Regions from separate parts of the Exiguobacterium sp. s59 genome, predicted to be linked through region 1. Evidence: riboswitches for the same ligand, from Rfam matches in the RefSeq annotation. Region 1 holds a riboswitch; each other region holds the start of a gene.

Region 1 (3,259 bases):
GACAAGGTAGACATCCACATCGTGTTCTTCAATTAACTGACCGAGCATATCCGCATAACGCTCAGGAGCGAGCGGGAGGAACGGTGAACCGAAGCAAGTCGAGAACGTCGCTTGTGGTTCTGTGACCCCACGCTCCGTACCAGCAAGTTTAGACGTATAACCAGACAAGAAATGATACATCGCCTGTTCTTTCGTTAGTTTGCTGATTGGAGGTAAGACACCGTACGCATCTGCCGTCAAGAAGACGATTGTATTCGGATGACCGGCACGTGATGGAAGTAAGGCGTTGTCGATGAACTCGATCGGATACGCCGCACGTGTATTTTCCGTCAAGGAAATGTTCTTATAGTCAGGCGTACGATCTTCGTTTAATACGACGTTTTCGATCAATGAACCGAATCGGATCGCATCATAGATTTGTGGTTCGTTCTCACGTGACAGGTTGATCGTCTTCGCGTAGCAACCACCCTCGATGTTGAAGACCCCATCCGGTGACCATCCGTGCTCGTCGTCTCCAATCAAATGGCGCTCCGGATCTGCCGAGAGTGTCGTCTTTCCAGTTCCCGACAATCCAAAGAAGAGGGCCGTTTCGTTTGCATCATTGACGTTTGCCGAGCAGTGCATCGATAATACGTTTTGCTCAGGCAACAAGAAGTTCATGACGGAGAAAATTGACTTTTTAATTTCGCCACCGTATTCTGTTCCCCCGATCAGAATCGTGCGCTTGGCGAATGAAACGAGAATGAACGTCTCTGAGTTCGTACCATCGACTGCAGGGTCTGCTTTATAACTCGGTGCATAGATGACCGTGAACGGATCGAACGCACCTTTCGTCGGCCATTCACGTAAGAATAATTGCTTCGCGAACAGGCTGTGCCATGCATATTCTGTGATCGCACGAACCGGTAGCGTATAGTGCTCATCGGCACCTGCAGACGCTTCGAGGTAATAAAGCTTATCTTTCTTTTCTAAATGATCGAGTACTTTGTCGAGAAGTGCTGAAAACTTCTCTTCTGCGATTGGTTGGTTCACTTTTCCCCAATCAACAAGGTTGTTGCTGACTTCATCTTGTACGACGAATTTGTCTTTCGGTGACCGTCCGGTAAAAGCACCGGTGCTGACAGATAAAGCCCCGTCTTTTGTCAGTACACCTTCACCGTTTTGAATGGCTTCTTCCACCAGTTCTGGAACCGTCAAGTTCCGTTTCATGTCGGCACCATTAATTAATTCTTCGATTTTCAGGAGCGTTGTCGCCATCCTGAATCCCACCTTTCCCCTAAATAGATGTGGATGAAATCCGCATACTTCCGCGATTACGATTAATCAGTATGACATTTTTAATTATATGTGACACACTAATTAAAAACAAGCGTTTCTTCTCTCTAAGTAAGCGCTTTCTTACAAAGACAGTTTATCACATTCTCTTATCACAAGGTGTTAAAAAACAGAAACGAATTAAAAAATGTTTGACGATTCACAAACAGAAATGTTTTGCAAGTCAGTGAAAACTTTTACGAATTCGTCTGATTCCCTTGACATAATCGAGCGTCATTTATATGATGGTTTTCGTAACGGATACTCTTATTCTGAGCGGTGGAGGGAACAAGGCCCTACGAAGCCCAGCAACCGTCCGACATGAAGTCTTGTGCGGAAAAGGTGCTATCCTGAAGCGAAGCCATTAGCTTCGAACGATAAGAGGGTAAGGAAGAACGATTCAACCTTTCCCCATGTATGTCATCGGGGGAGGTTTTTTTCATTACCGTCCCAAAGCAACGCGTAAGGGGAACGAGTACCGTCCACATATCACCCTTATTATAGGAGGTTTTTTGAATGTCAAAATTGAACCGTCGACTTTTTACTTCAGAGTCGGTTACTGAAGGACATCCAGATAAAATTTGTGATCAGATCTCTGACTCGATTTTGGATGCCATTTTAGCGGAAGACCCGAATGCCCGTGTTGCGGCAGAAACGTCTGTCACAACAGGTCTTGTACTCGTAGCTGGTGAAATCACAACGTCAACTTACGTGGATATCCCGAAAGTTGTCCGTGAAACAATCCGTGAAATCGGATACACACGTGCGAAATATGGTTTCGACGCAGAAACATGTGCGGTCTTGACGTCGATTGACGAGCAGTCAGTAGACATCGCGCAAGGTGTTGACCAGGCTCTTGAAGCACGTGAAGGTCAGATGACTGAAGAGGAACTTGATGCAATCGGTGCAGGTGACCAAGGTCTCATGTTCGGATATGCGACAAACGAGACACCTGAGCTCATGCCGCTCCCAATCTCATTGGCGCACAAGTTGTCACGTCGCCTTGCTGAAGTTCGTAAGAACGGTACGCTTGAATACCTCCGTCCGGATGGTAAGACGCAAGTGACGGTCGAGTACGATGAGGACAACAACCCTGTTCGTATCGATACAATCGTCATCTCGACACAACACGCTGAAGAAATCACACTTGAGCAAATTCAAGAAGACTTGAAAAAACATGTCATCGAAGCAGTCATCCCGGCTGAACTCATCGATGCTGAAACGAAATACTTCATTAACCCGACTGGTCGCTTCGTAATCGGTGGACCACAAGGGGATGCAGGTCTTACAGGACGTAAAATCATCGTCGATACGTACGGTGGTTACGCTCGTCACGGCGGTGGCGCGTTCTCTGGTAAAGATCCTACAAAAGTTGACCGTTCAGCGGCGTACGCAGCTCGTTATGTAGCGAAAAACATCGTTGCAGCAGGACTTGCGGATAAAGCAGAAGTTCAACTCGCTTACGCGATTGGGGTAGCACATCCAGTATCAATCGCTGTCGATACGTTCGGCACTGGTAAATTGAGCGAAACAGAGCTCGTTGAACTCGTTCGTGAGAACTTCGACCTCCGTCCAGCAGGCATCATCAAGATGCTTGACCTTCGCCGTCCAATCTACAAGCAAACAGCAGCTTACGGTCACTTCGGTCGTACAGATATCGAACTCCCATGGGAGCAAACAGATAAAGCAGCAGTTCTTGAAGAAGGCGCGAAGCGTTTCGCATAATCAAAAAAACCGACCTTTCCACGGAAAGGTCGGTTTTTTTAGGTTAAGTCGTTGGTGGCGTCTGTTTATTGTCATTCGAAGTCGAATCAGTGGAAGTTGTTTCTTGTCCAAGTGCGGTATCTTTCGCATCGACGACTTTTTCACCGATGTCTTGTAAATCAGATTTTGCTTCTTGGGCCGTCTCGACGATTTTATTGACGTCTTCTTTGACCGTATCGAC
Region 2 (3,259 bases), on a different contig from region 1:
TTCGCGAGACGCCCGTTCGGTCTCGTCAGTACGAGCAACGTCCCGAGCGGAAGTCCGATCAAGGTCGAGATAAGGAGCGCGATACTTGTCATCGTCAACGTTTGAATCGTCCCCGTCCAAATCAGGTCACCCCAGTCTGTCCAGAACTGTTGCATGGTTCGACACCTCCCTTACGTTTACGCCGCTCGTCATCAAATAACGGACAGCAAGTTCTGTTTGATCGTGATCGCCATCAAGGTGAACGAGCAGATTTCCGACAAGACCCGCTTTCAATTTCTTGATCCCGCCTCCGATGATGTTCGGTAGGATGCCGAATCGTTTCGTCAACTGGGCGAGCACAGCCTGTTCCGTCTGACTGCCGATGAACGATAGATGGACGAGTGTACCACGCGTCTGTAATTCCGACACGACTTCTTCCGGGACGTCGAGGTTCGTCTTCAAGAACCGTTGCGTCGTTTCGTGTCTTGGATTTGAAAAGACATCCAACACATTCCCTTGCTCGATGATTTCGCCGTGATCGATCACCGCAACCCTGTCACAAATTCGCTCAATCACTTCCATCTCATGCGTGATGAGAAAAATCGTCAAACCGAGCTTTCGGTTGATCTCGAGCAATAACTCTAAAATAGATTCCGTCGTCTCAGGGTCAAGCGCGCTCGTCGACTCGTCACTGAGGAGGATGTCCGGTTCATGTGCGAGCGCACGAGCAATGGCGACGCGCTGTTTTTGTCCGCCTGATAATTGTTCAGGGTAATGGTTCCGATGTTCGGATAGACCGACGATGTCGAGGTAGCGGTCGACCCGTTCACGGATGACTCCTTTCCCGAGCCCTTCGAGGCGGAGCGGGATGGCGACATTTTCTTCAACGGTCGCAGTCTTCAATAAGTTGTAATGTTGAAAGATCATCCCGATTCGCTGACGTAGCGAAGAGAGTTCTTTTTTCTTTAATTGTGTAATGTCTTGTCCCTCAATCTCAACGACACCTGTCGTCGGTCGTTCCAATAGATTGATCATCCGGATGAGTGTGCTCTTACCGGCACCGCTTCGACCGATGATGCCGAAAATCTCCCCCTTTTCGATTGTGAGGGAGACGTCGTCGAGCGCGGTAATCGTATCTCCATTGACGTGAAATTGCTTTGTGATGTGTTTCAGTTCAATCATCGAATCCCTCCTTAGAACGCTGGTACGACAGAACCATTGAATTCTTCTTCGATGAAAGTACGTACTTCATCCGAATGGTAGTATGATTTCAACGTCTCGACAACTTCATCTTCTTTGTTAGCTGAACGGACAACGACATAGTTCGGGTACGGGTTATCGACCGTGTCTTCGTGGAAAAGCGCGTCTTCGTTGATTGAAAGGCCAGCTCCCATAGCGAAGTTCGTATTGATTGCTGCAAGCGCCACTTCCGGAAGCTGTGTCGGGAGCTGTGAGGCTTCAAGTTCGATAAATTCAAGGTTGAGTGGATTCTCGGCGATATCCCGTTTCGTCGCCTTATCCGTCAGACCTTCTTTCAATGTGATGAGACCAGCCGTCTCGTATAGACGGAGCGCTCGAAGTTCGTTCGCCGGGTCATTCGGTACAGCCACTTTATCCCCTTCTTTTAAATCCTTGATATCCTTCAACTTCTCAGAATACAGCCCCATCGGGAAGGCGACCGTTTTGAATACGTCGTCAATCTTGTAGCCTTTATCTGATTTTTGAAGTTCTAAGAACGAGAGCGTCTGATAACTGTTCACGTCGAGACTGCCTTCGTCGAGAGCAGTGTTCGGTGTGTTGTAATCATTGAATACTTTAATGTCGATTTCAAGCCCGTCCTCTTTCGCGAGTTCTTGCACTTTCTCTGCAATCTGCTCGTGTGGGCCACCGGTCACTCCGATCGTCAGTTCTTCCGTGCTGAGCGTCTCGCTCGCCTCGGATTGTCCACACGCGGAAAGTGCGATTGCTGCAAGAAATGATGTACCTGCCAAAAGTGTTTTTTGTTTGATGTTCATGAATATTTCCTCCTCCAAATGAAAGCCCGCTACTCACGAAGAGCGGCGGGCACGACAAGTGAAAGTCGGACACGCTCATCTCCCAGACGTCTCGTCTGTTGGAATTAGCACCATGATCATACTGATCTGGTTGCCGGGTTTCATCGGGCCAGTCCCTCCACCACTCTTGATAAGCAATCGGTTCTATTATTTTGTTATTATATTACTGATAAAAGCATTATTTGTAAACCACTTCTTGAAGATTTATGAGAATTTCTTTTAACCGTTCTAAATCATCGAAATCACGAAATCCTTGAATCTTGATTTCTTTACGAATCAATGTGACCAATTCATCGATTTGATCAAAACGAATACCAAGTTGCGCAAGTGAAGTTGGTGCACCGATGGATTGAAGCCAGTTCTCGAGAATTACGGTGTCCTCTGATGCTACCAGTCGCTCTTGAACCACCAATCCGAACCCCACCTTATCCCCGTGTAGCCAATGATGAGTCGAGTCAAAGCGACTGAGCGCATTATGAACGGCATGCGCGACAGCAACACGTGTGCCGGCATCTCCAAACCCACCGACCGCACCACCGATTGCGAGGACGTGATCGACGATATATCGGATGTCCGTGCCGTAGCGACGGAAATCCTGTTCGCGGATCGACAGGTCCATCAACTTGCCACACTGTGCCGCGAGCGATAGCCCTGACTGAATGCCTGCATCCCTTGATGTCGTTCCGCTAATATATCGGGCCTCGTACCACTTTGCGACCGTATCGATCACGCCAGCCTTGAAATAGTCGTAAGGTGAATCACGTAACAGTCGTTCATCCGCGATGACGCGCTCGATGACGACCGGAAATGTGTCGTAACGGATATATGACCCCTCCTCAGTGTAGATGACGCTAAGCGGTGTGAAGGCGGCACAGTTTGACACGAGTGTTGGGACGACAATGAGCGGTACGCTCTGAGAAGCCGCGATTCGTTTTGCTGTATCAATCAATTTGCCGCCACCAACGGCAATCCATACGTCAGGTCGATAACCGTTCAACCGTTCAACTTCCTCGTCTGAACATTCTCCAGTAAATCGTACGCTCGGGAGATCCGCAAGGCGAGGCGACACGCGCACCGCCTTGCTATACCCGCTCTTCCCTCTCAAGACAAGCGCCTCCCGCTTCCCGATACGCGCGGGAAGATTCTCAAGTGCGTCTTTCGAATGATCGTACTCAAGTACCGCCTGACGAATCATAGATGAACCTCCTCATAAGCCGCGAACAATT
Region 3 (3,259 bases), on a different contig from region 1:
TACGTTCAATCGTAGGAGTGATTCGATGACGTGCTGTAAGTTGACCGCCGTCGGTCTGGTCGCAATCAATCGTTGCCCGACTTGGTCCAATTGGCGGTGAAAATATGGATTATCTTGCAGACGTGATGCTTCTTTTGCGAGGACGAACGCCCCGAAATAGGCGATGGCCGGTGCTCCTCGAACTTGAAGCGACTTGATCGCATGTTCGGCCTGTTCGAGCGTCAACACTTCAATATAGCGCTCTTCTTGCGGCAACTGTGTCTGATCTAAAATCGTCAAGATTTCAGTGTCGGCATCGAAATGAATACTTTGCACACTCATACTCGCACCTCCGACAGGACTGGAATCAACTGGTCAATCGATTGAATCTGATGGCGCTGTTTGATGAGGCGCGTGCCGAGTTCTAAGGAGTGGCGTTTCCGTTCGATGCGAAGGTCGTCTGGTAGTGTTTCTAAGTCAGCGACCCCAGCAAGACCAATCGTTCGACGAATCAGTTCACAGCCTGCGTAACCAATCGCATCACTCAAAATCGACGGCAACAGTTCGTCCACGAATCCTACTGTGTTGAACGGTTCGACCGCCTGTGTGAAGCGTGTGCGGAACGTTTTTTCAAACGTCTCCCAGACGGTGAGCACTTCTGTGAAGCGTTCGAACCGTTTCAACGGATGCGCATACGTCGAGAACACTAAATGAGCAATGATTTGACCGATATCAAAGCCGAACGGACCATAAAACGCAAACTCAGGATCGATGATTTTCGTTTCTTGACGCGTCGCAAAAATACTTCCTGTATGTAAATCTCCATGTAATAACGCTTCATGTTTCGTCACGAACCCGACCTTCAATTTGGCCACTTCAATCTTCAGGGCGAGATCTGACCATAATTTTTCAACATCTGTACGAATGGCAGATTCAATCTGATTCGATTCTGCATCGCGATACGGGTCGGTAAAGATGAGTTTCTCCGTGATATCGCACAGTTCTGGATTATAATACTCCTTTTCGATTTGTTTCTTGACGAGTGGACCGTTCGCATAGTCAGACGTCGCAAACAACGTTTCACCGAGGAATGTACCGACGTGACGCGCTAAATTCGGATAGCTCTCGCCTTTTAGAAAGCCGGTGCGGACAATCTCAAAAGCTGATAAATCTTCCAAAATCGTATAAGCGAGTTCACGGTCGCTCCCGAGGACACCCGGTACGAACTGTGGAACGACTTTGTAAAACTCACGAAGGGCCAGCTGTTCAATCCAAGACCGATCAAGCGTGAGCGGCCAGCTCTCTCCAACGACTTTTGCGTATGGTAACGCCTGTTTCACAATCAATGACGTATCGCCTTGGCGAACGCGAAAGACGAGATTTAAATTTCCATCTCCGATTTCCTCACATTCTGCGATCCCCTCTTCTAGTAACCCCAACTGTCGAACATGGTCGACGACACTCTGTTCTGTAAACGCCTTATAAGCCATGATGCTTTCCCCTTTCCTGTGCATATACATGAAAAAAGCCCCTTTCTCCGCGAGAAAGAGGCACACCCAAATTGGTTGTTCCTCTCATCTTTCAGACATATGTCTGGTGGATGTAGCACCGTGCCAAATGGTCGGTTGCTGCGGCGTCTTAGGGCCAATTCCCTCTGCCAACTCGCGATAAGAGTAAATGATTTAATTGTGTTTGACGTGTTGAGACGAATATTACGGACTCGAGACGCTAGTTGTCAATCCTCTATTTTCGGTCGACTCCCTATTTTTGACACGCATATATAGAAACATTATTTTCAAACTTTTTTTCTCAAAAAAAGGAATTGACGAGTGAGCGATTCTATGTAAAAATTCAATTAAATTTCACAACTTCACAACTATTCTTATCAAGAGCAGACGGAGGGACAAGCCCGATGATGTCGCAGCAACCGACCAGAAATGGCACGGTGCTAATTCTTGCAGCTATCGCTGAGAGATAAGAGTTCATTGTTTTCGAATGACCTCTTGCCTTGGCATGAGGTCATTTTTTGTTTGACCTGAAAGGAGGAACTTATGGGAATTATCGCTACTTATGAAATCAAACATACCGATCACGTCGAACGCGTGGCTGAAAAAATCGCACATGAGCTGACCGTCGGCACGTGGACCGAGTTGAACCACATCGAGCAACATCAACTGCAGGCGTTCCGTGGTGAGGTCATCGAGACGTCCCAACAAGAAACGACGAGTCGCTTCTCTATTCGTTACCCGCTACATAATGTGACGCCAGACTTCTCGTCCATTCTGACGACGACGTTTGGAAAACTATCACTCGACCCAAGCGTCCAACTGATTGACCTATCACTCCCGGAAGAGCTCGCATCAGACTTCCCTGGTGCCACATTCGGTGTCGAAGGTGTTCGCGACATCCTTCGTGTACACGACCGACCGCTCGCCATGAGTATCTTCAAAGGTGTTATCGGACGGGACCTCGACTTTTTGGCGACACAGCTCCGTGACCAATTCAACGGCGGAATCGACCTCGTCAAGGACGATGAGATTTTATATGACAATCCACTTACCCCGTCGCTCGAACGGGCACGGGTCGGGGCATCGATCATTCAAGAACATCAAGAATTGACGGGTCGCTCCGTTCTATACGCCGTGACATTGAGTGGACCCGTCTTCACGTTACGCGAACAGGCGAAGCAATTGATTGAGGCTGGCGCGACCGCGCTCTTGTTTAACGTGTATACGTATGGGCTCGATGCCTTGCGAGAACTCGCCAAAGACTCTGAGATTCACGTTCCGATTTTGGCACATCCCGCTTTTGCGGGGGCGTTGACTGGATCAGTCCGCCATTCCCTCCTTTTCGGGAAACTGATTCGACTCGCCGGGGCGGACTTGACGCTCTTCCCGTCGCCGTATGGTTCGCTGTCGACACCGAAAGACGAAGCGCAACAGATTCAGACGTATGCGACAGAACCCCATTGGACGAAACCGATTCTGACGGTCCCATCTGCCGGGATTCATCCTGGACTCGTCCCGGACTTGGTTCGAGACTTCGGAACGGATGTCGTCATCAATGCCGGCGGCGGGATTCATGGGCATCCAGACGGTGCGGTCGCTGGAGCGAAGGCGTTCCGACAGGCGATTGACCAGACGCTTGGCAAGACGAACGATACCGATGCACTATCGACCGCGTTGGATGCGTGGGGTGCACGATGAGCACGCATGTCATCTGTGACTTCGACGGGACGATCACCGAAGAAGATAACATCATCGCGTTGATGCGACAGTTC

Evidence for each region. Region 1 has a riboswitch for S-adenosylmethionine ahead of metK (methionine adenosyltransferase). Riboswitches for the same ligand answer to the same signal wherever they lie in the genome.
Region 2: another riboswitch for S-adenosylmethionine. It lies ahead of KNO91_RS09000 (MetQ/NlpA family ABC transporter substrate-binding protein); the one in region 1 lies ahead of metK (methionine adenosyltransferase).
Region 3: another riboswitch for S-adenosylmethionine. It lies ahead of mtnK (S-methyl-5-thioribose kinase); the one in region 1 lies ahead of metK (methionine adenosyltransferase).

Annotation. Positions count from the first base shown of each region.
Region 1 covers NZ_JACSKG010000003.1:166,207-169,465, reverse strand. Annotated here, with positions in the region: gene pckA (phosphoenolpyruvate carboxykinase (ATP)) at 1-1,257, opposite strand, end outside; SAM riboswitch class I at 1,579-1,698, shown strand; gene metK (methionine adenosyltransferase) at 1,831-3,039, shown strand; gene KNO91_RS06815 (hypothetical protein) at 3,083-3,259, opposite strand, start outside.
Region 2 covers NZ_JACSKG010000004.1:165,572-168,830, forward strand. Annotated here, with positions in the region: gene KNO91_RS08990 (methionine ABC transporter permease) at 1-155, opposite strand, end outside; gene KNO91_RS08995 (methionine ABC transporter ATP-binding protein) at 127-1,161, opposite strand; gene KNO91_RS09000 (MetQ/NlpA family ABC transporter substrate-binding protein) at 1,173-1,994, opposite strand; SAM riboswitch class I at 2,067-2,170, opposite strand; gene KNO91_RS09005 (iron-containing alcohol dehydrogenase) at 2,212-3,228, opposite strand; gene KNO91_RS09010 (aminotransferase class I/II-fold pyridoxal phosphate-dependent enzyme) at 3,225-3,259, opposite strand, start outside.
Region 3 covers NZ_JACSKG010000002.1:147,054-150,312, reverse strand. Annotated here, with positions in the region: gene mtnA (S-methyl-5-thioribose-1-phosphate isomerase) at 1-321, opposite strand, end outside; gene mtnK (S-methyl-5-thioribose kinase) at 318-1,469, opposite strand; SAM riboswitch class I at 1,551-1,653, opposite strand; SAM riboswitch class I at 1,859-1,960, shown strand; gene KNO91_RS04125 (2,3-diketo-5-methylthiopentyl-1-phosphate enolase) at 2,031-3,185, shown strand; gene KNO91_RS04120 (2-hydroxy-3-keto-5-methylthiopentenyl-1-phosphate phosphatase) at 3,182-3,259, shown strand, end outside.